DNA from 2 places in the Rhizobium sp. P1_B8 genome. Region 1 is predicted to be linked to the other one. Evidence: riboswitches for the same ligand, from Rfam matches in the RefSeq annotation. Region 1 holds a riboswitch; the other holds the start of a gene.
What was found. Region 1 has a riboswitch for S-adenosylmethionine ahead of metA (homoserine O-acetyltransferase MetA). Riboswitches for the same ligand answer to the same signal wherever they lie in the genome.
Positions count from the first base shown of each region.

Region 1 (14,959 bases):
CGACGAGACCAGGCGCACGGTGTCCCAGCTGGCTCATGGCGTTGAAGAGATGCGTGACGCCCCGCGCGCCGGCATCGAAACGCTCTTCCGCCGCCTCGCTCGAACAATCGGAATGGCCGATGCTGATGGTGACACCGGCTTCCGCAAGCTCGCGCACCTGGGCAACCGTCACCTGCTCGGCCGCCATTGTGACGAGCAGAGTGCCGATCGCCTCGCGTGCCTGGATGAAGGCCTTGACGTCGCGGTCCTCCACCGGTCGCATCAGTTCGGCCAGATGCGCACCCTTCCTCGCAGGCGCCAGATGCGGACCTTCGAGATGCAGACCGGCAACGCCGCGGTTCGCCTTGACAGCCTCCTTGGCCGCCTCGATGGCGGCAATGGACGCTTCTGATGTATCGGTAATCAGTGTCGGCAGCAGCGACGTCGTGCCATAGGGCCGGTGCCCGCCGGCGATAATGTCCATCGAGGCGGCGGAAGGCTCGTCGTTCAGCATCCGCCCGGCGCCGCCATTGACCTGCGCATCGATGAAGCCGGCCGACAGAATACCGCCCGCAAGCGTCACCACCTCGCCGTCCAGCAGATCATCTCTGGCGACGATCGCTTCGACGCGGCCATCGGCAACGATGAGCGCCTTGTCGTCATGGAAGCGCTCGCCGTCGAAGATGCGGGCGCCGAGGAAGATCTTGCGGACCATCAGACCGTCTCCGTCACCTTGAGCAGGTTCGCCGGCTTGTCGGGATCAAAGCCCTTGCGGCGCGTCACCGACTCGATCAGCCGGTAATAGACGAGCAGCGACACCAGCGGATCGACGAGGCCGTTGCCCGTCGTCGGCACGCGCAGATGGACACCGGAAAGCGGCTGCGCCGAGAAGCCTACAGTGGTGGCGCCGAGCTTCTGCAGGCGCTCCAGCGCCTGGACATTGTTGGCGAAGGCCGCATCGTCGGGTGCGAAGGCGACGATCGGGAAGCCCGGCTGCACCAGGCGCATGGGGCCGTGCATCAGTTCCGCCAGCGAGAAGGCCTCGGCATGCAGGCCGGAGGTTTCCTTGGCCTTCAGCGCCGCTTCGAGTGCGATCGCAAAGGCCGGGCCGCGGCCGGCGGTATAGAGCGAGGTCGCGTTGAAGAGCACCTCCTCGGCTGCCGCCGTGTCGATCCCGGCGGTCGCCGACAGCGCCTGCGGCAGCTTGTCGAGCGCGGCCTGCAGGTCGGACGCGCCGCCGATCGCAGCCGTCACACCGGCAAGGGCGGCGACCGAGGCTATGAAGGATTTCGTCGCCGCGACGCTCTTTTCCGCGCCGGCATTGAGGCCGAGAACGATATCGGCCTGTTTCGCAAGCGGGCTGTCGGTGACGTTGACGACGGCGATCGTCGTCGCTCCGCCCTTCTTCGCCGCATCCTGCAACGCGACGATATCGGGACTGGCACCCGACTGCGAGACGGTGAAATGGACGCCGCCCTTCAGATGCAGCGCCGCACCGTAGACGGAAGCGATCGACGGACCGACCGAGGCGACCGGAACGCCGCAGGTAATCTCGAAAAGATATTTGAAAAAGGTGGCGGCGTGGTCCGAGGAGCCGCGCGCCGCCGTCGTCACCACGCTCGGGCGGGCGGACGAAAACAGCCGGGCAATCTCGGCAAAGACCGGTTTTTCCTTTTCGAGAAGCGTAGCCACCACCTCTGGCGATTGGCCGGCTTCTTGCAGCATCAGTGACTGGTTGTCATTCATAGGTCATCTCCGATTCTCAATTCGGCTACGAAATCATAGGCATCGCCGCGATAATGCGAGCGGGTGTATTCGACGACGCGCTGGTCTTCCAGGCGCGAGACGCGTTCGATCAGGAGCGCCGGCGCGCCCGATTTGACGTTCAGGATTGCGGCGGAGGACGGGTCGAGCGTGACCGCCGTCAGCCGCTGCAGCGCGCGCACGGGCCTGTGGCCGCTGGCCGTCAGCGCATCGTAGAGCGATCCCTCGCCGCCGGCATCGTGCCCGAGGAACTTGATCGGCACCACGGCGCGTTCAATCGCCAGCGGCAGGCCGTCGGCAAGGCGCAAGCGGTCGAGTCTCAGCACCGGCTCGTCGCCGCCGAGGCCGAGCAGGAAGGATTCCTCCGGCGACGGCGTATTGACCGCCCGCGACAATATCCGTGCGGCCGGCAGACGCCCGCGTGAACGCATGTCGGCGGAGAAGGAGGACAGCCGCCAGAGCGACTGTTCCATGCGCTCCACTCTGCTCGACACGAAAGTACCGCTTCCGTGGCGCGATTCCAATGCGCCGGACGCCATCAGATCACGATAGGCGGTGCGCACGGTCACTCGGCCGAGCTTCAGAGCTTCGGCAAGGTCGCGCTCGCCCGGGAGTGCGGTGCCGGGCTTCAGCAGGCCTTCCTGAATGAGGCCGGTCAGCGTCTGCGCCAGCCGCTTGTAGAGCGGCCCGGTCAATGCCTCGTCACGCAGGCCGCGGCTATTCAATTCCGCTATCAGACTGGTTCTATCCATGGACGCACAATAGAACCTATATAGGACCAATCGGCAAGACAGAATCGAATGCCGAAAGAAAAAACCCTCGCCGGCGGGCCGGCGAGGGTTTCATAGCGACCAAATCTGACAACCGTGCGTCGACAGCGCCCCGCGTTAGAAACGCGCGGCGCTGGAGGACGCTCAGTTCTTGGTGAAGATATAATCCGTCTCCTGGCGCAGCACTTCGCCGGGGCGCAGAACCGCATTCGGAAAACCTTGGTGATTGATGGCATCCGGCCAGACCTGCGTCTCCAGGCAGAAGCCGGCGAATGGACCGTATTTGCGCCCGCCGATGCCGGGAGCCCCGGTATCGAGCTTGAAGCCGGCATAGAACTGTACGCCTGGCTCGGTGCTGCGCACTTCCAGCGACACACCGGAATAAAGGCTGCGGGCGAGCGCGACACTCCGCTTGGCGGTGCGCTCGGCGGACAGGCAGAAATTATGGTCGTAGAACACCTGTTCGCTGTCGACGAAACGCTTCATCGGCGCCATCTCGCGGAAATCGAATTCGGTGCCCTCGACGGAACGGATCTCGCCGGTTGGCACCTGCTTCTCATCGGTCGGCAGATAATGATCGGCGGCAATCATGATATCGTGGCCAAGCGCATCGTCGCGACCGTCGAGATTGAAATAGGCGTGCTGGCAGACATTGGCGAGCGTCGGCTGGTCGCTGGTCGATTCGTAGGTGATCGACAGTTCACCGTTGCCATGCACCCAGAAAGTCGCCTGGATGGTGCAATTGCCGGGATAGCCGGCGCGGCCATCGGGATCGACGATCTTCAGCACCACGCGGTCGACGTCATGCTCGACGATCGTCCAGTTGCGTTTGGCGATATTGTCGCTGCCGCCATGCAGATGCGTCACGCCGTTTTCATTCAGTTCGAGCTGATAGTCCTTGTCGTCAAGCGTAAACCTGCCGCCGCCGACGCGGTTGGCGCAGCGGCCGGGTGTCGCGCCGAAATAGGATGAATAGAGGGGGTAGCTGTCGAAATCGTCGAAGCCGAGCTGCAGCGGCGCGTCATGTCCCTCGAGGCGCAGATCCTGGATGACTGCGCCCCAGCTTATGATCTTGGCCGTCAGCCCACCGCCCTTGATCACGACGCGATAGACGGTCTCGCCCGCCTTCGTCTGCCCGAAAACGTCCCGCTCCAACTTATCCGACATGATCGACCGTCCATTCTATCTCTGCTGCAAATTCTCAATTCGGAATCGATTTGAGGAATTTGAAGCGATTCAAACTGTGCATTGCACGTCCGATGAAGACGCGCGGTGTGGTAGGTTTCGGGACAGGAACCTGCCCGCATTTGCTTCAATCCGCAACCGGCGGATCGGAAAGAAAATGCCGCAGCGATGAGGCGGCGGCACCGGCTCGAGGGGCGATCGGCAACGGTCAGAGGTCCGTGCCGATCTCTTCCACATCAAAAGGCGTCGTCTGGTAGATTTCGTTGATCCAGTTGCCGAACAGGAGATGCGCATGGCTGCGCCAGCGGTTCTGCGGCGCAAGCGCCGGATCATTATGCGGGAAGTAATTGTGCGGCATCTTGATCGGCACGCCGGCATCGACGTCGCGAAAATACTCGTCGGAAAGCGAAGTGGAATCATATTCGACATGGTTGAACATGTAGAGCCGCCGGCCCTTCTTCTCGTGCACGAGACACACGCCCATCTCGGCTGATTCCATCAGGATCTCCAGCCTTTCGGATTTCTCGATATCGGCGCGGCGCACTTCGGTCCAGCGCGACACCGGCACCTCGAAATTGTCGGAAAAGCCGTTGAGATAGATCGACGAAGGCTTCAGGTTGCGGTGGCGGTAAACCCCGAAGGCCTTCTCTTTGAGCTCGTATTTCGGAACGCCGTGGAAATGATAGATCGCCGCCATCGCGCCCCAGCAGACGTTCATCGTCGAATGGACATTCGTTTCCGTCCAGTCGAGAATCTGCTGCATCTCCGCCCAATAGGTGACGTCCTCATAGGGCAAAAGCTCGATCGGCGCCCCGGTGATGATGAAGCCGTCGAACTTGCGATGTTTTACCTCCTCCCAGGTCTGGTAGAAGGCAAGCAAATGATCTTCTGACGTATTCTTCGCCTTGTGGCCGCCGATACGGATGAGCGACAGTTCCACCTGCAGCGGCGAGGCGCCGACGAGACGCGCCATCTGCAATTCGGTCTTGATCTTGTTCGGCATGAGGTTGAGCAGCCCGATCTGCAACGGTCGGATATCCTGACGGATCGCCAACGTCTCGGTCATCACCCGCACACCTTCCTGAACCAGGGTTTCGAAGGCGGGCAGCGTATCGGGGATCTTGATGGGCATTGCGGTCACTCGATCAAAAACAAAAACCGGCGGCGAAAAAAATCGCTACCGGTCCGCACGCGGCCCTTTAGCGACTTTTTTAACGTGGCTGCAAGCCGGCCGGCCAAATCACCACGGAGCGCTTTAATTAGACCCAGTCGGGTCGCGAATCAACTGTCGACTGCAGTCAAGTGACCTCTGCCGCATCATCACAGTTTAATGAATGATAGAATCTGTTGATAGACCCGTAACGCCACCATGTTATTTATAGGGGCATGGGCGATTTGGAAAAGCGTAATGGCAGATAAGATCGAGGGGAGGCCGGGCATCCGAAGGCAGGATAGGGTAGGGTATGATTTCAGCCTGACATATCGCCTCGGCGTCATGTTCTCAGCATTCTGGAATTCGGAAGTGCGTGGCAGGGTGCTGTTTCTGGCGACCGTGCTGATCCTCGTTATCCTGGCGACGTCCTACGGCCAGGTCATATTGAACGAGTGGAATGCGCCCTTCTATGACTCGCTGGAGCGCCGCGACCTCGGCGAATTCTTCCACCAACTCGAAATCTTCGCGATGATCGCCGGCACGCTGCTGCTGCTCAACGTGCTGCAGGCCTGGCTGAACCAGATGACGGCGCTCTATATGCGTGAAGGCCTGTCACGCGATCTCGTCGACCAGTGGCTGAAGCGCAAGCGGGCACTGCGGCTTGCCTCCAGCGGCCTGATCGGCGTCAATCCGGACCAGCGCCTGCACGAGGATTCCCGCAACCTTGCCGAAAGCACGACAGGGCTCGTTCTCGGCCTGCTGCAGTCGACCATCCTCCTGGTGAGCTTCATCGGCGTGCTCTGGGAGCTTTCGAGCGGCTTCATCTTCCGCATCAGCGGCCACAGCTTCTCCATTCCGGGCTACATGGTCTGGGCGGCGATTTTCTATGCCGCTTCCGCCTCGGTGCTGAGCCAGGTCGTCGGCCGCAAGCTGGTCAAGCTCAATGCCGACCGTTTTTCGAAAGAAGCCGAGCTTCGCTTCACGCTGATGCATGCCAATGAGAACATGCCGGCGATCACCGTTGCCCGCGGCGAGGAGAACGAGCGCCGACGTATCAACACCGACATCAGCTCGGTACTGACAGTCGTCAAGCGGCTCGCCATGGCCAATACCAATCTCACCTGGGTTTCGGCCGGCTACGGCTGGCTGGTAATCGTCATCCCGATCATCGTTGCCGCCCCAGCTTATTTCTCCGGCGGCCTCACCCTCGGCCAGCTGATGATGTCGGTCGGCGCCTTCAACCAGGTCAACACGGCGCTGCGCTGGTATGTCTCCAATTTCGGCCCGATCGCCGAGTGGCGCGCCACGCTGATGCGCGTCACCGATTTCCGCCAGGCGCTGCTCGACATGGACGAGGACTTCGACCTGAAGGACAGTATCGCCTATGAAAACGCCGCGCCCGACACACTGACGCTGAAGGATGTGGTGATCGTCGCCAAAGTCGGCGAAGATATCGAGGAATGCGGCGGTTTCCGACTGCGTGAAACCAATGTCGTGATCAAGGCCGGCGAAAGGATCATGATCAACGGCGATCACAGCGTCAACCGCAAGCTGCTGTTCCAGGCGATGGCCGGCCTCTGGCCGTGCGGTAGTGGCACGATGGGCCTGCCGCCAATCGACGACATGCTCTTCGTTCCGCAGGTTGCCTATGTTCCCGGCGGCACGCTGCGCGAGGCGCTGGCCTTTCCCGAACGTCCCGAAGCCTACGAGAAAGCCGCCGTCGAGGCGGCCCTCGACAAGGTTGGCCTGCATTCGCTGATCGCAAGGCTCGATACCCGCGCCCGCTGGGACAAGCTGCTCGACGGCGACCAGCAGAAAGCGATCGGATTTGCCCGCCTCCTGCTCGTGCGCCCGCGCTGGATCATCTTCGACGAAGTGCTGGAAGGCATGGAGCCGGAACTGCAGGAAACAATGGCGAACCTGCTCGTCTCCATGCCCGAAAGCGGCATGATCTATATCGGCCGCTCCGAGGCCTATCTCGAGGCGCTGAAGCCGCGCGTGCTGCATCTGCAGGCGCTGCCGTCAATTTCCGAGGAGCCGCCTGTCGCCCAGACCGGCGCCAGCGCCAGTGCGGGCGCTGCCGCCGTGCCCGCGCCGGCGCTTTAATACATGCCGCCCAAAAGTGTGGAGCTGTTTTGGGATGACGGCCTGCATAAGGTAAGGATTTGAGCCGCTGGTCACATCGGCGGCGTGATGCCGTTGAGGCCGACGGCGATCTGGCTGGCCGAGATGCTGCCGTCCGCCGCCTTTTCGCCGGTGACGACGACGCCGGCGCCGGGCTTCAGATCATCCTTGGTCGCAGGCGCCAACGTCACGATCGGCGTGCCATCGGCAATCGCGATCGTCTTTTCCTTGCCCTGATAAGTCAGCGTGATCGTGTGGCCGTCCACGGATTTGACGGCGTTGCTGACGGTCGCATTGGTCATCTGGCTGTTCGGCTGCGCATCCCAGGGACGGTTGCCCTCGCCGGTTCCCTTCATCGACGCCGGAAAGATCAGCACCTCGATCGCCCCGTCCGGGCCCGTGCCCTTCGGAAGTGAAGCGACGCCGACGAAATCGCCGGGCTTGATATCCTCGACCGAGGCTTTCTTGATGCCGCCGACCTTCCAGCCGGATTTCAGCGCGATCGTCGCATCGCTGCCCTCGCGCGTCTTGACGACGAGCGTATCGCCGCTGAAGCTTTCGATGGCGCCGCGAACACGAATGCGCTGGGCATCCTGCGCCTGCGCGGCTTGCGACAGGGCAAGGGTCACGAGGCTACCGGCGACAAACGCCGTGAAAATTCCGGAATAGGGCTTGCGAGACATCTGACTTTTCCTTGTCGCCATTGCGATCGGCAATATCCCCGGCTGCCGGACGGCACCTTATGCCGCAGGACGACACACTGACGAATCAAGGAAAAGTGAGCCTTCAGCCTCGAGAAAATCTCAGCCTTCCAGCTCTTCCCGCAGCATTTCGAGCTCCAGCCACTCCTCTTCCATCTTTGTCAGGCCGGCGCGCAGTTTTTCCATCTCGCTGGCAAGTCGGTTGAAGGCGGCAGGATCGCGCGTGAAAAGATTGGGATCTGCCATCACCTGTTCGCGCTTGGCGATTTCGGCTTCGGCCTTCGCCATTTCCTTCGGCAGGTTTTCCAGTGCGAATTTCTGCTTGAAGGAGAGTTTGACCTTCGAGCTGCCTGGCGCTGGTGCCTCCTGCGTCTTCGGCTTCTCCGCCGCCTTCTCGGCTTTTCTGCGCTCCTCGAGCGCGCCCTTGCGTTGCACAAGCATGTCCGAGTAGCCGCCGGCATATTCGATCCAGCGGCCATCAGGCGCATCCGGCAGGGCGGGTGCGATCGTCGAGGTCACGGTGCGGTCGAGGAAATCGCGGTCGTGGCTGACGAGAATGACGGTGCCGGGAAAGCCTGCGACAATCTCCTGCAGGAGATCGAGTGTTTCGATATCGAGATCGTTGGTCGGCTCGTCGAGGATCAAGAGATTCGTCGGGCGCGAAAGGATGCGCGCCAGCATCAGCCGGGCGCGTTCGCCGCCGGAGAGGTTTCTGATCGGCGTACGCGCCTGTTCCGGCTGGAACAGAAATTCCTTCATATAGCCGGTGACATGGCGCTGCTCGCCGTTGACGAGCAGGTTTTCGCCGCGCCCGTCGGTCAGATAGTTGGCAAGCGTATCCTCGGGGTCGAGATCCTCGCGCTTCTGGTCGAGCGTCGCGATCTCCAGATTGGTGCCGAGCTTCACCGTGCCGCTATCAGGCGCAAGCTGCCCGGTCAGCATCTTCAGCAGCGTCGTCTTGCCGGCGCCGTTCGGTCCCACGAGACCAATGCAGTCGCCGCGATGCACGCGGATCGAAAACGGCGTGACGATTGCCCGCTCGCCGAAGCTCTTGGTGATCTTGTCGGCCTCGATGACCAGCTTGCCGGATTCCTGCGCGTCCGAAACCGTCGCCTGCACCGTGCCCTGCGGCCCCTTGTGGCCGCGATAGTTCGAGCGCATCGTCTGCAGCTCGCCGAGACGGCGCATATTGCGCTTGCGCCGCGCCGTGACGCCATAGCGCAGCCAGTGCTCCTCGCGCTCGATCGACTTGCCGAGCTTGTGCTGCTCCAGTTCCTCGGCCTCCAGCACCTGGTCGCGCCAGGCTTCGAAATGCGCAAAGCCGCGGTCGAGCCGGCGCGAGGTGCCGCGGTCGAGCCAAACGGTTGCCGTCGAGACCTTTTCGAGGAAACGCCGGTCGTGCGAGATCAGCACCAAAGCGCTGCGCGTCTTTTGCAGCTCGCCTTCCAGCCATTCGATCGTCGGCAGGTCGAGATGGTTGGTCGGTTCGTCGAGCAAAAGAATGTCCGGCTCCGGTGCCATAACCCGGGCAAGGGCAGCGCGCCGCGATTCGCCACCGGACAGCATTCTGGGGTCTTCTTCGCCGGTCAGCCCGAGATGCGACAGCAGATAGGTGACACGATAGGGGTCATCGCCCGGCCCGAGGCCGGCCTCGGCATAGGCCTGCACCGTGTTGAAGCCGGCAAAGTCCGGCGCCTGTTCGAGATAGCGCACCGTCGAGGACGGATGGCGGAAGACCTCGCCGGACTGTGCCTCGACCAGGCCGGCGGCAATCTTCAGCAGTGTCGATTTTCCCGAGCCGTTACGCCCGACGAGACAGATTTTGTCACCGGCCTCGATCTGCAGGCTAGCACCCGCTAGCAGCGGTGCGCCGCCGAAGCTCAGGAAGATATCGTCGAGTTTTAGAATGGGAGGGGCCAAAAATCAGACTCCGGAAAGATCATAGGGCCGGGCGAGCACGATTGCCCGGCCGCTGCGGAGCGAAAAGCGAACGGTGCCTTCCGCAACATTGGAAATGGTGCGCGACGAGCCGAAAGGCAGATGGAAATCCGCCAGCGGATAACGCGCATTCTCGATGGAAAGCCCTCTCAGCTCGCTGAATCCGGGCACGGAAAACAGGCTGCCCTTGGGAAGGTCCAGTTCGATCGTACCGGCAACCAGCGGCACTGCCTCCTCCTTGCCCGAGGTCAGCAGCAGGTCAAAACCCTCTTCTGCCAGGCTGACGGCCGACAGCAGATGCTGAAGCGCATGATCGGAGCGTTCGCCGCCGAGCGCGCCGGCGAGGATGAGCCGCCGCGCGCCCCGCGCGATTGCTTCCGCCACGGCGATTTCGCCGTCCGTCGCCGCCTTCGCTGCCGGATAAGGCTGTTTCGGCACATTCGGAAATGCATCCGCGAGATCGGCCGGTGTCGAATCGAAATCACCGACCCAGAGCTCCGGCTCGATGCCGAGTGCTGCCGCATGCCGCATGCCGCCATCGGCCGCAATGAAGCGGCTGTCGGCGATGGCATGGCGCAGGCGCTCCGTCAGGCTGAGTTCGCCGCCAAGGAGAATGGTGAAGGTGGATTGGCTCATGGGCATTGCCCTTAGCGCAAACGGGGGGTCGAGGGGAAGGGGCGCCGCTTGCCTGAAAGCGCCGTGCGTCCAACACCAACGGGACGCTCGATCACTTTAAACTGCCGCCTAGCCCGGCGTATCCTTGTCGCGCGACAGGAAGACCGCCTCGTAGCCGCCGATGAAGCGCTCGAAAAGCGCTGCGAAGCGCTCGACATCTTCCTGCGGCCAGTCGGAAACGATCTCGGAAATGATTGCAAGCTTCTGCGCGACGATCTCGGCAAGCAGGTCCTGGCCGACCTCGGTCATGACGACGACGATCCGCCGCGCATCGGCCTGCGAGGCCTCGCGGCGCAACACGTTGCGCCCGACCATGTCGGCGACCACCCGGCTTGCCCGTGACGGATCGATGCGCAGCATCTCCGCGATCATGCCGACCGTGACCTCGCCGGCAGGCTGCGCCCTCCGTACGGCATCGAGCACGTCGAGATGCGAAAGCTCAAGGCCTGGTGCAGCACTCTGGATCGCCAGCCGGCCGATCAGCCGACGCCCGGTCATCAGCCGCATGCGTGCCATGCTCCGGCCGATACGCGGCACGTTTTCACGATCCGGCTCGGCCGGCTCCGCAGAAAGGGTCTTGGTCAGGACGTCGCTCATCACAGGACCATAACAGAGCCGATTCGAAAATTGAATATGCCGATGTCATTAATGTGCCATTGACAACTATATGCCGTTAGCACATAAAAGCATATCAACCCGGAACGATGCCTCCCATGGACATGCAACTCGCGCCTGCGCCGCTCGTGACGGATCCTCGTCGCCGGCTTATCCTCTTCCTTTTCCTGATGACCGCCATGTTCATGGCGACGCTTGATAATCAGATCGTCTCCACGGCTCTGCCGACGATCGTCGGTGAATTCGGCCATCTCGAGCGTTTCGGCTGGATCGGCTCCGCCTATCTCCTGTCGCTGAGCGCCGTCATGCCGCTCTACGGCAAGCTCGGCGACTTGTTCGGCCGCAAATATGTGATGATGACGGCGATCATGATCTTCACCGTCGGCTCGGCGGTCTGCGGCCTTGCGGTCTCGATGAATACGCTGATCGCCGCCCGCGTGCTGCAGGGCCTTGGCGGCGGCGGCATCATGGTGTCGATCTTCGCCGTCAACGCCGATCTGTTCGAACCGCGCGAGCGGGCTCGCTACCAGAGCTATTCCAGCCTCGTGCTGATGGCATCGGGCGCGATCGGCCCTGTGCTTGGCGGCACGATGAGCGATCTCTTCGGCTGGCGCTCGATCTTCCTCGTCAACGTGCCGATCGGCTTCATCGTGCTCACCGGCCTTGCCTTCATGCTGCCGTATCGCAAACCGCATCGCCGCCCCAAGATCGATTATGCCGGTGCGCTCCTGCTTGCCATGACGACGACAAGCATCGTGCTTGCCACCGACAGCAGCGAGCTGTTCGGCGCATTGATCTCGCCGCAGAGCATCGGCATCGTCGCCTTCGGCGTCATCTGCGCCGTCACCTGGGTATTCACAGAGCGCCGCGCGCCGGAGCCGATCGTTCCCCTGCAGCTGTTTCGCAATTCCACCTTCAGCCTGCTCCTGGTCATCTCGATCATGGGCGGCGCCATCGCCATCGGCATGGTCAATTATCTCGCCCTCTTCCTGCAGACCACGACCGGCCTTTCGCCGTCGGCCGCCGGCCTGCTCTTCATCCTCCTGACCGGCGGCCTCGTCTGCGGATCGCTGACAGCAGGCCGGATCATCTCGAAGACGGGGCGCTACAAGCCCTTCGCCATCGCAAGCCTCACCTGCAGCGCCACTGCCTTTGCGTTGATGTCGCAGATCCACGCCGGAACGCCGATCGTCTTCATCGGCGCGATCATGATGCTGCACGGCATCGGCATCGGCCTTGCCCAGCAGGTTCCCGTCATCGGCGTACAGAATGCAGCACCGGCCCGCGACGTCGGCGCCGCCACCGGCTCGGTGACGCTGTCGCGCATGGGCGGCGCCTCGATCGCTATTTCCATCTACGGCGCCATCATCGCCTCTGAGCTCGGCAAGGTCGGCGTCTCCATTCCCGGCGTCGCCGATATCGAGCAGCTGACGCCGAAAATGATGGCCGCCCTTCCCGAAGCGAGCCGCCAGGCCGTTGCCGATACCTATGCCGCCGCCTTCTCACCGCTCTTCATGACTTCCTGCGCCATTGCGCTGATCGGCCTTGCGGCCGCCATCATGCTGAAGCCGGTGCAATTGCCCCGCGCCGGCGAAACGACGAGGCCGCAACCGGCGACAGCGGAAGCTGCCGAATAGTCGAATCGCCCCGCGGAAATGCCTTACCAAGAGGCGTCTCCTCACCAAGAACATATTTCTGGTTGCAATTTTCACGCATGGCTGTCGCTATCGGGCTGGTTAATTCAATCGGCCCGTTCTTTTTCCGCGCTGTCGACGAATCTCCGCTTTGTGACGGAACTTTCGCCATAATTTCATCCGAGCGAAGGGAGGCCTTAATGCCTGAGGCTTGCCAAAATGCAACGGCGCCACATTTAAGCAGAGTCTCGCTATGCAACCGATGCGTAAATCAGCTACAGCAAAGACTTGTATCGGCCGATTGTGCAGCGCGAGATCAGGGGTGCGCACCTGTTGAATTCCCTTTGCCATGGTCGGTCCGAATCTCAGGCAAACCGGCAAAACAGCGACATGATGCGGAGAAACAGACTGGACAGCTTGACGACGTGGAAATCGCCCGCGCTTTCCAGTGATGCCATCTCCGCGCCGCGGCGCTTCGCGCGTCGCCTGATGCTGCTTTCGGCCGTCGCAATGGCGCTGAATGGCTGCCAAACGCTGATCGACCAATCCTATCAGCCGAGTGTCTCACCTTCTTCCAATCCACAGATCGTCGACGAGGTGCAGAAGAACGACCCGCGCGCGGCGATGGGCGCTCGTGAGCATCCGCGCATCGTGGCAAGCTATGGCGGCGAATACAAGGACGCCAAAACCGAGCGCCTCGTCGCCCGCATCGCCGGCGCGCTGACGGCGGTGTCGGAAAATCCGAGCCAGTCCTACCGCATCACCATCCTGAATTCGCCGGCGATCAACGCCTTTGCGCTGCCGGGCGGTTATCTCTACGTCACCCGCGGCCTGCTCGCCCTTGCCAACGACGCTTCGGAAGTTGCCGCCGTGCTGTCGCACGAAATGGGCCATGTGACGGCAAACCACGGCATCGAGCGGCAGAAGCGCGAAGAGGCTGAGGTCATCGCCAGCCGCGTCGTCGCCGAAGTCCTTTCCAGCGACATCGCCGGCAAGCAGGCGCTTGCCCGCGGCAAGCTGCGGCTCGCCGCCTTCTCCCGCCAGCAGGAGCTGCAGGCCGATGTCATCGGTGTGCGCATGCTCGGCGAAGCCGGCTACGACCCCTATGCCGCTGCCCGTTTCCTCGATTCCATGGCCGCTTACAGCCGCTTCATGTCGGTTGATCCCGAAGCCGACCAGAGCCTCGACTTCCTGTCGAGCCATCCGAATTCGGCGCAGCGCATAGAGCTTGCCCGCACCCACGCCCGCGCCTTCGGCCAGGAAGGCTCTGTCGGCGACAAGGGCCGCGATTATTATCTCGACGGCATAGACGGACTGCTCTACGGCGACAGCCCGGAAGAAGGCTATGTGCGCGGCCAGACCTTCCTGCATGGCGGCCTCGGCATCCGCTTCGACGTGCCGCCGGATTTCCACATCGACAACAAGGTCGAGGCGGTGATGGCCACCGGTCCGAACGACATCGCCGTCCGTTTCGACGGCGTCGCCGACAATCAGAACCAGAGCCTCACCAACTATATCTCCAGCGGCTGGGTAACCGGCCTCGACCCGTCAACCATCCAGCCGATCACCATCAACGGCATGGAAGCAGCCACCGCGCGCGCCAGCGCCGACCGCTGGGATTTCGATGTCACCGTGATCCGCAACAATTCGCAGATCTTCCGTTTCCTGACGGCCGTACCGAAAGGCAGCGACGCCCTTGAGCCAACGGCCAATGTGCTACGCGCCAGTTTCCGGCGCATGACGCCGGCAGAGGCGGCATCGCTGAAGCCGCTGCGCATCCGCGTCGTCACCGTCCGGCCGGGTGAGAACATCTCGACGCTCGCCGCCCGCATGATGGGCACCGACCGCAAGCTCGATCTCTTCAAGCTCATCAACGCCCTGCCCACGGGTGCGGCCGTTTCAACGGGCGATCGCGTCAAGATCATTGCCGAATAAAAAAGGCCCGGCTTACGCCGGGCCAGTCTGTGCTGCTGGAGGGGACAAGCATGTCGCGCAAAAGTGGGCAGCGGTTTTGCGATAACGACATGCGTAAAAAAACACCTAAAGCACGACCGGCGAATCTGAAAGATCGCGACGCGCTTTCGGTTCAAGCGTAGGCCGCCATATGCGGATCGGCGCTGACGAGGGCGCTGCGGAGTTTTTCCATCGCCCGGCTTTCGATCTGACGCACACGTTCCTTGGAAATGCCGAGATCGGCACCGAGTTCTTCGAGCGTGGCACCGTCTTCCGCCAGACGCCGGGCGCTGATGATCTTCATCTCGCGTTCGTTGAGATGTTTCAGCGCCGAAGCGAGCCAGACGCGGCGACGCTCCCCGTCGATCATGTTGGAAACCTGCTCGTCCGGCAGGGGATCGTCGCTGACGAGGAAGTCCATCTTCTCCGCGCTCTCGGCATCGCCGGAGACCGAAGGCGCCTGCAGCG
Region 1 is NZ_JBFTZZ010000023.1:53,447-68,405, reverse strand. Features, by position in the region: gene nagA (N-acetylglucosamine-6-phosphate deacetylase) at 1-694, opposite strand, end outside; gene AC1D2N_RS24915 (SIS domain-containing protein) at 694-1,725, opposite strand; gene AC1D2N_RS24910 (GntR family transcriptional regulator) at 1,722-2,495, opposite strand; gene AC1D2N_RS24905 (aldose epimerase family protein) at 2,658-3,680, opposite strand; gene metA (homoserine O-acetyltransferase MetA) at 3,907-4,830, opposite strand; SAM riboswitch at 4,878-4,955, opposite strand; gene AC1D2N_RS24895 (ABC transporter ATP-binding protein/permease) at 5,068-6,957, shown strand; gene AC1D2N_RS24890 (hypothetical protein) at 7,029-7,658, opposite strand; gene AC1D2N_RS24885 (ABC-F family ATP-binding cassette domain-containing protein) at 7,779-9,596, opposite strand; gene AC1D2N_RS24880 (thiamine diphosphokinase) at 9,600-10,256, opposite strand; gene AC1D2N_RS24875 (MarR family winged helix-turn-helix transcriptional regulator) at 10,359-10,886, opposite strand; gene AC1D2N_RS24870 (MDR family MFS transporter) at 11,003-12,541, shown strand; gene AC1D2N_RS24865 (M48 family metalloprotease) at 12,929-14,473, shown strand; gene AC1D2N_RS24860 (RNA polymerase factor sigma-32) at 14,625-14,959, opposite strand, start outside.

Region 2 (14,959 bases), on a different contig from region 1:
AGGGTGCGCCGGTCCAGCTGCGCGACATGGTCGTCGCCGATCCGTCGATCATCGGCAAGACGGTCAATGTCACGGTGCTCGCCGACGCCAATGTCGACAGCGCCAACAAGGGCCAGATCGATCTGTCGGTCGATGAGAAGAACCGCAAGGTCAACGACAAGCAGGTTGCCTGGATGAACGAGCTGAAGGCGAGCGGCGCTCTCCACAAGCAGTTCAACACCGGCCTCTTCGTCAATGGCAATTCCAGCCGTCCGGAGGCCGCAGGCCTTGGCGTCGCCCTGATCGGCTCGCTCTACCTGATGCTGATCGTGCTCGTGCTCGCTCTGCCGATCGGCGTCGCCGCCTCGATCTATCTCGAGGAGTTCGCGCCGAAGAACAAGCTGACGGACCTGATCGAGGTCAACATCAACAACCTCGCCGCGGTCCCTTCAATCGTCTACGGCCTGCTCGGTCTTTCCGTCTTCATCAACTTCATCGGCCTGCCGCGCTCGGCTTCGCTGGTCGGTGGCCTGGTGCTGACGCTGATGACCCTCCCGACGATCATCATCGCGACGCGTGCGGCGCTGCGCGCCGTGCCGCCGTCGATCCGTGCCGCAGCGCTCGGCCTCGGGGCGTCGAAGATGCAGATGGTGTTTCACCATGTTCTGCCGCTCGCCATGCCCGGCATCCTCACCGGCACGATCATCGGCCTGGCGCATGCGCTCGGCGAAACCGCGCCGCTGCTCTTGATCGGCATGGTCGCCTTCGTCGCCAACGCGCCGACGACACCGCTCGATCCCTCGACGGCTCTGCCCGTGCAGGTCTATATGTGGGCCAACGAGGCCGAACGTGCCTTCGTTGAGCGTACTTCGGGTGCCATCATCGTCCTGCTCCTGTTCCTGATCGTCATGAACATGGGCGCCATCCTCTTGCGTCGTCGCTTCGAGCGCCGCTGGTAAACGGAGTTAAACATCATGAACATGTTGACGGAAGCTGCAGTTGAAAAGGCGCTGGATCACAAGATGAGCAACGGCCCGTATAAGATGATCGGAAAGGATGTCTCGGTTTACTACGGCGAAAAGCGCGCGCTTTTCGATGTGAACCTGAACATCCGCGAAAACACCGTAACCGCCCTGATCGGCCCGTCTGGCTGCGGCAAGTCGACCTTCCTGCGCTGCCTCAACCGCATGAACGACACGATCGACGGCTGCCGCGTCACCGGCAAGATCACGCTTGATACCGACGATATCTATGATCCCGATATCGACGTCGTCGAACTTCGCGCCCGCGTCGGCATGGTCTTCCAGAAGCCGAACCCGTTCCCGAAGACGATCTATGAAAACGTCTCCTACGGCCCGCGCATCCATGGCCTTGCCATGTCGAAGGCCGATCTCGACCAGATCGTCGAGACCAGCCTGCAGCGCGCCGGTCTCTGGAACGAAGTCAAGGACCGCGTGCACGAATCCGGCACCGGCCTGTCGGGCGGTCAGCAGCAGCGCCTCTGCATTGCCCGTGCCGTCGCCGTCAGCCCTGAAGTCATCCTGATGGACGAGCCCTGCTCGGCGCTCGACCCGATCGCCACCGCCAAGGTCGAGGAGCTGATCCACGAGCTGCGCGAGAACTACACGATCGTCATCGTCACCCACTCCATGCAGCAGGCCGCGCGCGTCTCGCAGCGCACCGCCATGTTCCACCTCGGCAATCTCGTCGAGGAGAACGACACCGACAAGATGTTCACCAATCCCGACGATCCGCGCACCCAGGACTACATCATGGGTCGCTTCGGCTGATCTTGGCGACACCAAGCCTTCCCGTTATTCGAGGATAAAGCCCCATGGCATCGACACATATTTTTTCTGCCTATGATGATGATTTGAAGTTCCTGTCCAGGCGGATTTCCGAAATGGGCGGCCTGGCCGAGCAGATGGTCAGCGAAGCCGTGCGCGCTCTCGTCAACGGCGATACCGCGCTGGCGCAGAAGGTCATCTCCGACGACGTGATCCTCGATCACGCCGAACGCGAAATCGGCGACAAGGCGATCGTCACCATCGCCCGCCGTCAGCCGATGGCTTCGGACCTGCGCGAAATCATGGGTTCGATCCGCATCGCCGCCGATCTCGAACGTGTCGGCGACCTCGGCAAGAACACCGCCAAGCGCGTCATCGCCGTCCAAAGCACCGGCGTTCCCCGCAAGCTCGCTCGCGGCCTCGAGCATCTGTCCGAGCTGGCGCTCGTTCAGCTCAAGGAAGTGCTCGACGTCTACACCAATCGTTCCGCCGACAAGGCGAATGCGATCCGCGAACGGGACAATGAGATCGACGCGATGTACACCTCGCTGTTCCGCGAGCTCCTGACCTACATGATGGAAGATCCGCGCAACATCACCAGCTGCACACATCTTCTCTTCTGCGCCAAGAACATCGAGCGCATCGGCGACCACGCCACCAACATCGCCGAGACGATCTATTACATGACGACAGGCGCGCAGCCGGAAGGCGACCGTCCGAAGGACGACAGCGCCAACACCGTCGGCGCGGTCACGGAATAACCGCCCACACCCCGCCACCTGCGTGCGCGCCCGTCCGGGCGCGCAAGAGGTCGCAGCCAATTTCTGAATTTGCGCAGGATGCATTGCTTAAATCACCCCCGGTTTAAGGATCATGCGCGAGGAGACCGACACGCATGATCCCGAGAGTTGCAGTTGTTGAAGACGAGGAAGCCCTCAGCGTGCTTCTTCGCTACAATCTCGAAGCGGAAGGCTTCGAGGTCGATACCATCCTTCGTGGCGACGAAGCCGAAATGCGGCTTCAGGAGCGCACGCCCGATCTTCTCATCCTCGATTGGATGCTGCCTGGCGTCTCCGGCATCGAGCTCTGCCGGCGCCTGCGCATGCGGCCGGAAACCGAGCGCCTGCCGATCATTATGCTGACGGCGCGCGGCGAAGAGAGCGAGCGTGTTCGCGGATTGTCGACGGGCGCCGACGATTATGTCGTCAAGCCCTTCTCGACCCCCGAGCTCGTTGCCCGCGTCAAGGCGATGCTGCGGCGCGCCCGCCCCGAGGTGCTGTCGACGGTGCTGAAATGCGGTGACATCGAGCTCGACCGCGAGACCCATCGCGTCCATCGCAAGACCCGCGAAGTCCGCCTCGGCCCCACCGAATTCCGCCTGCTGGAATTCCTGATGTCGTCGCCGGGCCGGGTCTTCTCCCGCTCGCAGCTTCTGGACGGCGTCTGGGGCCACGATATCTATGTCGACGAGCGCACCGTCGACGTCCATGTCGGCCGCCTGCGCAAGGCGCTGAATTTTTCCAACATGCAGGACGTCATCCGCACCGTCCGCGGCGCCGGCTATTCGATGGAAGCCTGAGGGCTTTGTCCCGCTGCTGTCCGGTTTGCGCTGATGGCTGCCCCTCACCCCAACCCTCTCCCCGTAAAAAACGGGGAGAGGGGACGTGCCACACGAGCGCGCGCTGGGAACGGAGAGGGCGCCGCATGCCCCTTCGCCCCGTTCACGGGGAGAAGGTGGCGGCAGCCGGATGAGGGGCAGCCATTGGCACGAACCAAAATTGCATAAAAAAACGGGCCACTTGGCCCGTTATTTATGTCTGACGATAATAGCCCGCTCAGCTGGCCCGCGCGGCCGCCCGGCGGCGTTCGTTGACCGGCTGGTAGGCAAGCTTCTGGTGGTAGCTGCAATAGGGCGAATTGTCGGGGGATTCGCAGCCGCAGAAATGGAAGTCATCCTTCAGCGGATCGCCGACCGGCCACTTGCAGGTGCGTTCGGTCAGTTCCGTCAGGCCGAGGCGTCGGGAAATCGGCACGACCACGTTGCCTCTCGGCACGTATTCCATTTCCTCGATCGTTTCGATCTCGATCTCTTCCTTCAGCATGGTCGCGCCCTGCTGGCGGGTAACGGTGCGCGTGGCGACCCGTGAGGCATAGTTCGGTGCGCGCGGCGCCGATGTATTGCGCTTCGGCGTTCGTGCGGCGGTGTTGGTGCCGCCGGCCTTGGCACGGCCTGGAAGGCTCAGCCGGTGCACTTTGCCGATGACCGCATTTCTGCTGACTCCGCCAAGCTGCGCAGCGATCTGGCTGGCGCTCAGTCCTTCGGCCCAAAGTTTCTTGAGTTTCTCGACCCGCTCGTCTGTCCAGTTCATGCCCTGTCTCCACCTTTTGCGTTGGTGATGGCAGAATCCCTCACCGTTGTCCCGGGAGCTCCGAAACAAGAAACGCTTGATCAATTTTGGTGACTAGTTCCGCCGCATGCAGTCTAGTAATTGATCTTTAACCTAGTGTGAGGCTGACTCCGTGACAAGAGTCGCATGAATCCGGATGAATCGAATTCGTAGTTTTCCCCAACTTGCTGCCTCTGCGTGGCATTTCTGCAATAATGCCTGTTGAAGACTGAAAATGCCGCTGTACACCCTTGCTGCATACGCTAAGGGCGCAGTTTTGTTGACATTGCAGCGCGAAAAGGAAATAGTGCCCCTCGCCGCCGCAAGGCGGCATTTTTGATTTTTCGGGCCTGGTTTCCTTAGCCGGAGTCATTGCCCGGCAACTTGATGGAGATCGCGCCATGGCTGAAGCCGCGCCGCTTTATGACACCTATTCTCGTGCCCCGCTGCGGTTCGAGCGAGGCGAGGGCGTGTGGCTGATCACCGAAAGCGGCGAGCGATATCTCGATTTCGGCGCTGGCGTTGCCGTTACGTCAGTCGGCCACAGCAATCCGCATGTCGTGGGCGCACTGAAGGAGCAGGCCGACAAGGTCTGGCACCTGTCGAACATCTATGAGATCCCCGGTCAGGAACGTCTGGCAAAACGGCTGACGGACGCCACCTTCGCCGACAAGGTGTTCTTCACCAATTCGGGTGCCGAGGCGCTCGAATGCGCGATCAAGACGGCGCGCCGCTATCAGTTTTCCAAGGGCCATCCCGAGCGCTTCCATATCATCACCTTCGAAGGCGCCTTCCACGGACGGACGCTGGCGACGATCGCTGCCGGCGGCCAAGAGAAATATCTCGAAGGCTTCGGCCCCAAGGCGCCGGGTTTCGATCAGGTGGCTTTCGGCGACATCGAAGCGGTCCGCGCCGCGATCACCGATGCCACGGCTGGAATTCTCATCGAGCCGGTGCAGGGCGAGGGCGGTGTCCGTCCTGCCACCACCGAGTTCATGAAGGCGCTCCGCCAGCTCTGCGACGACAACGGCCTGCTGTTGATCCTCGACGAGGTCCAGACCGGCGTCGGCCGCACCGGCAAGCTCTTCGCCCATGAATGGGCGGGCGTGACCCCCGACATCATGGCTGTCGCCAAGGGCATCGGCGGCGGTTTCCCGCTCGGCGCCTGCCTTGCCACATCAGAGGCCGCCTCCGGCATGAAGGCCGGCACGCATGGCTCGACCTATGGCGGCAATCCGCTCGCCATGGCCGTCGGCAGCGCCGTGCTCGACATCATCCTTGCCGATGGCTTCCTCCAGCATGTGCGCGACGTCGCACTGGTCTTCCGCCAGGGCCTCGCCTCACTGAAGGATCGTTATCCCGATGTGATCGAAGATATCAGAGGCGAGGGGCTGTTGCTCGGCGTCAAGGCTGCCGTTCCCTCAGCCGAACTGCTGCAGGCGATCCGCGCCGCCCATCTGCTCGGCGTGCCCGCCGGCGACAATGTCATCCGCCTTCTTCCGCCCCTCGTGGTCACCGCCGAGGAAGCCCGCGAGGGCCTTGCCCGCATCGAGCGCGCCGCCGAGAGCATTCGCGCCTCCAAGGTCAAGAAGACGGCTTGACGAGATTGCCGCCTTCGGGCGCAGCACAGGTAAGAAGACTATGGCTCCTAAACATTTCCTCGATCTTTCGGCGGTCACATCAGCCGATCTCAGAACCATCATGAACGATGCGCTCGCCCGCAAGCAGGCCTTCAAGGCCGGCAAGGGCGACAAGCCGCTCGCCGGCAAGATGCTGGCGATGATCTTCGAGAAGCCGTCGACGCGCACCCGCGTCTCCTTCGACGTCGGCATGCGCCAGCTCGGCGGCGAAACGCTGTTCCTGTCCGGCACCGAGATGCAGCTCGGCCGCGCCGAGACGATCGGCGACACCGCCAAGGTGCTGTCGCGCTATGTCGATGCGATCATGATCCGCACCACCGAACATTCGCGGCTGGTCGAGCTTGCCGAGCATGCGACCGTGCCTGTGATCAATGCGCTGACGGATGACACCCATCCTTGCCAGATCATGGCCGACATCATGACCTTCGAAGAGCACCGCGGCCCGATCAAGGGCAAGACCATCGCCTGGACCGGCGACGGCAACAATGTGCTGCATTCGCTGGTCGAGGGGGCCGCGCGTTTCGGCTACCGCATGAACATGGCCGTACCCCTTGGCTCCGAGCCCAAGGATCACTATCTGAACTGGGCCCGCAATGAGGGCGCCGAAATCATGCTCTGCCATGATGCCGACCGTGCGGTCGCCGGCGTCGATTGCGTGGTGACCGATACCTGGGTCTCCATGAATCAGGAACATCGGGCCCGGGGTCACAATGTCTTCCAGCCTTATCAGGTCAATGCGGCCTTGATGGCCAAAGCCGGCAATGATGCATTGTTCATGCATTGCCTGCCCGCCCATCGCGGTGAGGAAGTGACGGACGAAGTGATCGACGGTCCGCAATCCGTGGTCTTCGATGAGGCGGAAAACCGTCTTCATGCGCAGAAGTCGATTCTTGCTTGGTGCCTGGGCGCGATCTGAACCATAATCGGACGTCGCGAGTCACAGACATGACCATGTCGTCCCCTTCCAGGTGGAGGGGCTGGATGTGCGCGGTCGCGCCGTCCAGCTCGGCCCGATGCTCGATGCGATCCTCGAGCGTCATCATTATCCCGCACCTGTTGCCCGGCTGCTTGCCGAAGTCGTCGTGCTGACGGTGCTGCTCGGCACCTCGCTGAAGTTCGACGGCAAGTTCACGGTGCAGACCAAGGGCGATGGCCCGGTCGATCTCCTCGTCGCCGATTTCTCGACGCCGGAAAATGTCCGCGCCTATGCCCGTTTCGATCAGGCGCTGCTCAACAAGGCGATCGAGTCTGGTGAAACCGAGCCGGAGCAACTGCTTGGCAAGGGCGTGCTCGCCTTCACCATCGACCAGGGCAAGTTCAGCCAGCCTTACCAGGGCATCGTCGCGCTCGACGGCACTACGCTCGAAGAAATTGCCGGCGTCTATTTCCGCCAGTCGGAGCAGATCCCGACGCGCGTCCGCCTTGCCGCCGCTGAACTCTTCGATCGTGACGATGCCGGCAAGCCGCGCCATCGCTGGCGGGCAGGCGGCCTCGTCGCCCAGTTCCTGCCGGAAGCGCCGGAGCGCATGCGCCAGCCGGATCTCCACGGCGGCGACGGCGACACTGGCAACCGCCCGCATGGCGAGGACGATGCCTGGGTCGAAGCCCGTTCGCTGGTCGAGACCATCGACGCCGATGAACTCACCGACCCGCTTGTCGGCACCGAACGGCTGCTGTTTCGCCTGTTCCACGAGCGCGGCGTGCGCGTCTATGAACCGCGCGCCGTCTTTGATCGCTGCAGCTGCTCGCGCGACAAGATCAAGGGTGTGCTGAAAGGCTTTTCGGCCGAGGAGATCGAGGCCAGCCAGGAAAACGGCGAAATCGCCGTCACCTGCGAATTCTGCTCGACCACCTACCGCTTCGAGCCGGCCGAGCTTCAGCCGGCTGAATAGGCTCCGTTCGCATTAATGGCTGCCCCTCACCCTAACCCTCTCCCCGTAAACGGGGCGAGGGGACGTGCCCCGCAAGAGCTGGGTGAGGAACGGAGAGGTCGCGGCATGGTCCCTTCGCCCCGTTTACGGGGAGAAGGTGGCGGCAGCCGGATGAGGGGCCAGTGTCGGCGATCTCTTGGGCAGAGGTGTACGGCCTATGGCGTCACACGTCAGTTGAGCACGCGCAGCAGCCCCGGGGAATCCAGCGAGAAGGCGGGGATGTCGACATCGAACATCTCGCCTTCATCCGTTTCCATCTGGTAATGGCCGAACATCAGCCCTGAGGGCGTGTCGAGCGGGCAGCCGGAGGAATATTCGTAGGTGTCGCCGGGGCTGAGCCGCGGCTGCTCGCCGACGACGCCGGGACCGGTGACCTCGTCCACCTGTCCGTTCTGGTCGGTGATGTTCCAGTAACGGTTGACCAGCCGAACGGCGATGCCGGAATTGTTGCTGATGACAATCCGGTAACCCCAGACATAACGATCGTCGTCCGGATCGGATTGCTCCTCCAGATAGAACGGTTCGACTACAACTTCGATGTCTCTTGTGAGGGCGCGATACATGCCTTGCACCTTAGTCAAGATATGTTACCCGTATCTTATAAGAGGCCCTGTCCGTCAAGAAACGGAACAATTATCATCGCTGAAACGGCTGTGATCCGAAGGGTTTTCGATCGTTAAGCCTAATTGTCAGTGTGAATTCCGGTTCGGAACGCCGCGGCGGGCAAACTTGTTCCCCCGGCCTCACCTTGGTGAGATCCGGCACGGCCGAACCCCAAATGAGGTCCGGCCGCCTTTATCCCTAGGTCAGGCCGAAACCTTGGCAAGCGCCCGTGCGAAATCCTCGATCAGGTCGTCGGTATCCTCGATGCCGGCCGAAAGGCGGACCGTACCAGGCGAGATGCCGAGTTCGGCGCGCGCCTCTTCCGTCAGGTTCTTGTGCGTCGTCGTCGCCGGATGGGTGATCAGGCTCTTGCTGTCGCCGAGATTGTTGGAGATTTTGACGATCTCAAGCGCGTTCTGCAGCGCGAAGGCCGCATCCTTGCCGCCCTTCAGCTCGAAGGCGACCAGCGTCGAGCCGCCGGTCATCTGCTTGGCGATGATATCGGCCTGCGGATGGTCCTTGCGGCCGGGATAGATCACCTTGGCGATCTTGCCTTGCTCGGCCAGGAAATCGGCGATCTTCGCCGCATTCTCGGTCTGCTGGCGCACGCGCAGCGGCAGCGTCTCGATGCCCTTCAGCAAAGTCCAGGCGTTGAACGGCGACATCGCCGGGCCGGTATGGCGGAAATAGTCGTGCAGGTTCTCGTCGATCCATTCCTTGTCGGAAAGGACAACGCCGCCGAGGCAGCGGCCCTGGCCGTCAATATGCTTGGTGGCGGAATAGGCGACGATATGGGCGCCGAGCTCCAAGGGCTTCTGGAAGAGCGGTGTCGCAAAGACGTTGTCGACGACGACCTTGGCGCCGATCTGGTTGGCGAGCTTGGCGACGCCTGCGATATCGATCACTTCGAGCGTCGGGTTGGTCGGGCTTTCCAGGAAGAACACCTTGGTCTTCGCCGTGATCGCCTTTTCCCAGTTCGCAAGATCCCGGCCGTCGATCAGCGTGCAATCGATGCCGTATTTCGGCGCCAGCGTCTCGACGACCCAGCGGCAGGAGCCGAAGAGGGCACGTGCAGCGACGATATGATCGCCGGCCTTCAGCTGGCAAAGGATCGCCGCGGTGACGGCGGCCATGCCGGAAGCGGTGGCGCGGGCGTCTTCGGCGCCTTCGAGCATGCACATGCGCTTTTCGAACATGTCATTGGTCGGGCTGCCGTAGCGGGCGTAAATGAAGCCCTCCGTCTCGCCCTTGAAGCGGGCTTCGGCTGCCTCCGACGTCTCGTAGACGAACCCTTGCGTGAGATAGATTGCCTCGGACGTCTCGCCATATTGCGAACGCAGCGTGCCGCCGTGGACGAGTTGGGTTGCCGGGCGCCAGGTCTTGCTCATGCCATCACCTTCACATAACAAAAAAACCGGTCGCAAAAGCAGACCGGTTTCAACCCGGTCTTTTTAGCCACTTGTTTAACGTGGCTGCAAGCCGACCGGCCAAATCACCACGGGATAATTCTGCAATACTGCTGTTAGCTGCTTGCGTCAATTCCCCGAGTTTGGTTTTGTCGGCGGCAAATGATGGATGAGGCATGATGGCTCGTGAAACGGGAATTCTGGCGGATCGCGCGATCTCCGCGCTGTTCGAAACGGAGCGTCTGATCTCCGAACGGGAGCTGGACCGTGACCAGATCCAGCCGGCAAGTCTCGACCTGCGCTTGGGCGCCAAGGCGTTTCGCGTGCGCGCCAGCTTCATGCCCGGCCCCTCGCATCTGGTGTCCGACAAGCTCGACCGGCTGAGCCTGCATGTGATCGATCTCTCCGAGGGGGCGGTGCTCGAAACCGGCTGCGTCTATATCGTGCCGCTGATGGAGAGCCTGGCGCTGCCGGCCGACATGTCGGCCTCGGCCAATCCGAAGAGCTCGACCGGGCGCCTCGATATCTTCACCCGCGTCATCACCGATTACGCCCAGGAGTTCGACAAGATTCCATCAGGCTATGCCGGCCCGCTCTATCTCGAAATCAGCCCACGCACCTTCCCGATCGTCGTGCGCCGCGGCTCGCGCCTGTCGCAGATCCGTTTTCGCGTCGGCCAGGCTCTGCTCGGCGAGCCGGAACTGTTGAAGCTGCATGAAAGCGAGACGCTGGTCGCCAGCAAGCTGCCGAATGTATCAGGCGGCGGCATCGCGCTGTCGATCGACCTCGCCGGAGACAAGGAAGGCCTGATCGGCTATCGCGGCAAACATCACACCGCTGTCGTCGATGTCGACAAGAAGGCCCAGCACGACATCTATGATTTCTGGGAACCGCTCTATAGCCGCGGCCGCAACGAGCTGATCCTCGATCCCGACGAGTTCTATATCCTCGTCTCGCGCGAGGCCGTGCACGTGCCGCCGGATTATGCAGCCGAGATGACCCCCTTCGATCCGCTGGTCGGCGAATTCCGCGTGCATTATGCCGGCTTCTTCGACCCTGGCTTCGGCCATGCTCCGGCCGGCGGCCGCGGCAGCCGCGCCGTGCTCGAAGTGCGCAGCCACGAGGTGCCCTTCATCCTCGAAGACGGCCAGATCGTCGGCCGCCTCGTCTACGAGCACATGCAGGAAAAGCCCGCAAGCCTCTATGGCTCGGGCCTCGGCTCCAACTATCAGGCCCAGGGCCTCAAGCTCTCGAAGCACTTCCGCATCTGAGCCTTCCCGGCGGCCGCGACTTGACAGCGGCCCCCATCTGTTGGAAATCTCGCATCAACGCGGGTGTAGCTCAATGGTAGAGCAGCAGCTTCCCAAGCTGAATACGAGGGTTCGATTCCCTTCACCCGCTCCAGCTCCCGCAAACTATACCTGATGCGCCTAATCCCCGAAAAACCGGATCGGCTTGTACCGACGATGCGCGATGATCAGGCTTCTGTCGGGCTGGATGATGTAGGTTTCCTCCACCTGCTGGCCGTACTGGTCGATGAAATCATGCGGAAAGGCGGAACCAACCGGTGATTTGGTGAGCTTGGTACGGGGCTGGCCACTATAGGTGATGCTTCCCGGTATGGGTTCGAGGCCGGGGCCGCCATAGGTGACGGTGCTGCATCCGGCGAGAACGAGCGTGCCGATGAGGCCGATGATTGCAGGTTTCATGTCCATCCCTCCCAATGCCGTGAATGGCATCACTCTACGCCTTGCCGGAGAGGAGCTGACGACACGAAAGCCCATGCCGCTCTTCAATCCTTTGGGAAGCATCGCCGGGGACGTCGTGATCGAGCGGCCGGACTCCACCTCCACCTCTTGATATTAGGGTGATAATCCCGTTCCTCCAGATGCGCCGACGCATCCATTGCCGAAACCGGTGCCGTCTGCTAGATCGGCATCGTCGAAAAAGGCAGGATCGGTTGAGGTAAGCCCGGTCCCTTCCGCTGGAGCGTTAAGCGCTCCGGCGAAGCTCTGCTCCGTGCCATGGCACGAGAACCCGCGACGTGATCCGCATGAAGATGCGGGATCCCGGCGGCGTGCGGAGACGGCAAAAAGGCAGTCCTGGGATTTTTTTCGAACGGAGACTGTCATGCGCCTGAACCATCTCGATTTCCACGTTCCCGATATTGCTGCCACGGCGGATTTCTTGATCCGTCATTTCGGCCTGAGACTTAAGGATATGCGCGGTCAGAACGGCCTCGCGATCCTGGAAGACGATGCCGGCCTCGAAATTGTCCTCAGCCACGCCATCGCCAAGTTCGGCACCGCCGATCAGGTGGAGATCGGGCGCCAGACCTATCACATCGGCTTCATCCTGCCCGAAAGGGCGGATGTCGATGCGGTCCATGCCGGGCTTGCGGCTGCCGGTGCTGATCTGTCCGGCCCGCCGGTCGCCATGCGCGGCGGCTGGCTATTTTATTGCACGGCGCCCGGAAACATCCTGGTCGAGATCGGCTGGCGACAGGGTTAGGTCCCCAAATAGCAAGGGCGGCCGCAGCCGCCCTTGCCAATGCCTGTTTTGACCGGCTCAGAATTCCGTCCAGTCGGGATCCTGGCTCGGCGACGTGCTGCCGCCGGCGCCGAAGGCGTTGGCGATTTTCTGGCCGAGCGCGCGGGCCGGCGAGGCGGCAGGGCGGGCGGTGCCTTCCCTAGCGACGCGGATCGGGGCTGCCCTGGCTGCCGGGCGGGCGGCAGCGCGCGGTGCGGCGGTGTGGGCCGGCGCGATCGGCGCACTAGTGGTGAAGCCGCCGGTGCCGGTCAGCCTGAATTGGCCGAGCAGATTGTTGAGCGCTGCCGCTTCCGTTGCGAGGTTGTGGCTGGCGGCGGTGGATTCCTCGACCATCGCCGCATTCTGCTGCGTGCCCTGGTCCATGGAATTGACGGCGGTGTTGATCTCCTGCAGGCCGATCGACTGTTCGCGGGAGGCCTCGGCGATCGCGTGGACGTGCTGGTTGATCTCCTGCACCTCGGCGACGATCGCGTCGAGCGCCTTGCCGGTTTCGCCGACCAGCGAGACGCCGGTCTGCACATGTGTGCCGGAGGTGCTGATCAGCGCCTTGATCTCCTTGGCCGCCTTGGCCGAGCGCTGGGCGAGCTCGCGCACTTCCTGGGCGACGACGGCAAAACCCTTGCCGGCTTCACCGGCACGCGCCGCTTCGACACCGGCGTTGAGCGCCAGCAGGTTGGTCTGGAAGGCGATGTCGTCGATGACGCCGATGATGTTGGAGATTTCTCCCGAGGACTTCTCGATCTGCTGCATGGCGGAGACCGCCTTGCGGACGATCTCGCCCGATTTCTCGGCGCCGAGGCGGGTGCGGGCGACGAGCTGGCTCGCTTCCTCGGTCCGCTTGGCGGCGTCGCGCACCGTCGTCGTGATCTCCTCCAGCGCCGCTGCCGTTTCTTCGACGGAGGCAGATTGCTGTTCCGTCCGCTGCGAAAGCTGGTCTGCGGAAGAGCGGATTTCATTGGCGCCGGCGCCGATCGCCCGGGCATTGGCGCCGACCGTATGCAGGGTTTCGTTGAGCTTCTCGACCGAGTTGTTGAAATCCGCACGCAGCGCATCGAGATGCGCGACGAAGGGTTCGTCGATATGCGAGGCGAGATCGCCGGCGGCAAGGCGGCGCAGGCCGTCGCCGAGTGCGGTGACGGCGCGTTCCAGTTCGGATGCTTCGCGGACTTTCTGCGCTTCGCGTTCGCGGCGCTCGCTGTCGCTGACGTTGCGGTCGGCTTCGGCGCGCGCCTCGATTTGGGCCCGCTCGATCGCATTGTCACGGAAGACCAAAACGGCCTTTGCCATCTGGCCGACTTCGTCGCCGCGGTCGAGGCCGCTGACATCGCTTGCTGTGTCACCCTCGGCAAGCCGCGTCATGCGCTGGCGCAGCTGTGCCATCGGGCCGGCGATGCCTATCTGGGCGACGAAAACGCTGAAGCCGACGGCGGCGAGAACCGCGATGCCGATCAGCACGAAACAGAAGACCATCCGCCCGTTGACGGAAGCCGAGAGCGCGTCGCCGCCATCGTTGAGCATCGCCATCATCGCATCATTGTTGGCGATCATCTTCGGCGTCAGCGCATTGAGCTTGGCATTGATCAGGGCAACATTCGAAAGCGCGCCGGCGCTGTCCTTGGCTTTGCTCTGTTCGGTGATCTTGTTCGCCAGCGTTTCGATCTCATCGATTCCGGCCTGGATTTCATCGATCGCTGGCTTGCGGCTGGGCACCAGCGCCAGCGCCTGCTTCATGCGGTCACGCGCCTGCGGCAGCTTGCTCGGTGTGGCGAGCGCCGTCTGGAATGCCGGCGTATCGGGCTTCATGTCGGCAAGCAGGGTGACCTGCAACACTGAGGCCACCGCCGATGCGCTGGCGCGCGCGCTCAGCATCGAGGCCTGCGCCTCATGATCGATGAAGGCGCTATAGGCCGCGTCCGCACGGCGGAACTCGGAGATGACATAGATCAGCCCGGCCATGGTGATCAGCCCGAGCAGCGCCACGACCGATATGATTTTTGTGCGGATTTTCAGATGTTTCAGCATGGAAATGTCACCCGATTGACGGGGCGTGTCGCGCGCCCGGTGCTTTTGAAATCAATTGTTGCAGAAAAACGCTGCTTCAATATTGCGGTTTAGGGATTACGTTTGGGCTGACGCTTGCATCATGCGATCGGCTGGCGGGGTCCGATGTCGTCGCGACAAATAAAGGCGATATTCTTTAATTCCGCGCTAACAGAGGGCCGCGGATGACTGTGATTTTTAGGGGCTGAATTGTCGTCTCGGGTGCGTTGCCACGGCTGTCGGTCCACGCCGATGTCTGCCCACAGCCTAACCCTCTCCGCGTAAAAAACGGGGCGAGGGGACGTGCCCTCAGCACGATCCGGCTCACCTCCACGCATATTCCCCACCACGCATGACTCTGATACATCTCGCCGACGCCGCAATGCTTCGCGCTCAACCCAGAGACCAAGATCACGATGATGCAATCCAAGCTAGCATCCCTGACTCTGAAGGGTTTTCTCGCGTTCGGCCTGTTTCTCGGCGTGCTTCTTTCGAATTTGGCCGCATCCGCCCAGCAGGCGTCCCCCTCGCTGCCGCTGCTCTTCGATGCACGCGAACGTCTTGCCAGGCCCGATCTCTCCTCGCTGGTGCGCTTGCGCTTCCTGACGTCGGTCGATTTCCCGCCCTTCAATTTCA
Region 2 is NZ_JBFTZZ010000004.1:89,913-104,871, forward strand. Features, by position in the region: gene pstA (phosphate ABC transporter permease PstA) at 1-938, shown strand, start outside; gene pstB (phosphate ABC transporter ATP-binding protein PstB) at 954-1,769, shown strand; gene phoU (phosphate signaling complex protein PhoU) at 1,814-2,527, shown strand; gene phoB (phosphate regulon transcriptional regulator PhoB) at 2,662-3,345, shown strand; gene AC1D2N_RS07310 (GcrA family cell cycle regulator) at 3,602-4,135, opposite strand; gene AC1D2N_RS07315 (aspartate aminotransferase family protein) at 4,555-5,754, shown strand; gene argF (ornithine carbamoyltransferase) at 5,795-6,709, shown strand; partial or broken gene AC1D2N_RS07325 (Hsp33 family molecular chaperone) at 6,738-7,685, shown strand; gene apaG (Co2+/Mg2+ efflux protein ApaG) at 7,895-8,287, opposite strand; gene AC1D2N_RS07335 (O-succinylhomoserine sulfhydrylase) at 8,531-9,715, opposite strand; SAM riboswitch at 9,758-9,836, opposite strand; gene AC1D2N_RS07340 (2'-deoxycytidine 5'-triphosphate deaminase) at 9,910-11,004, shown strand; tRNA gene AC1D2N_RS07345 (tRNA-Gly) at 11,064-11,137, shown strand; gene AC1D2N_RS07350 (hypothetical protein) at 11,164-11,442, opposite strand; gene AC1D2N_RS07355 (hypothetical protein) at 11,441-11,593, shown strand; gene AC1D2N_RS07360 (VOC family protein) at 11,864-12,244, shown strand; gene AC1D2N_RS07365 (methyl-accepting chemotaxis protein) at 12,302-14,305, opposite strand; gene AC1D2N_RS07370 (transporter substrate-binding domain-containing protein) at 14,740-14,959, shown strand, end outside.
Region 2: linked by a shared signal. The riboswitch ahead of AC1D2N_RS07335 (O-succinylhomoserine sulfhydrylase) and the one ahead of metA (homoserine O-acetyltransferase MetA) in region 1 are both predicted to bind S-adenosylmethionine.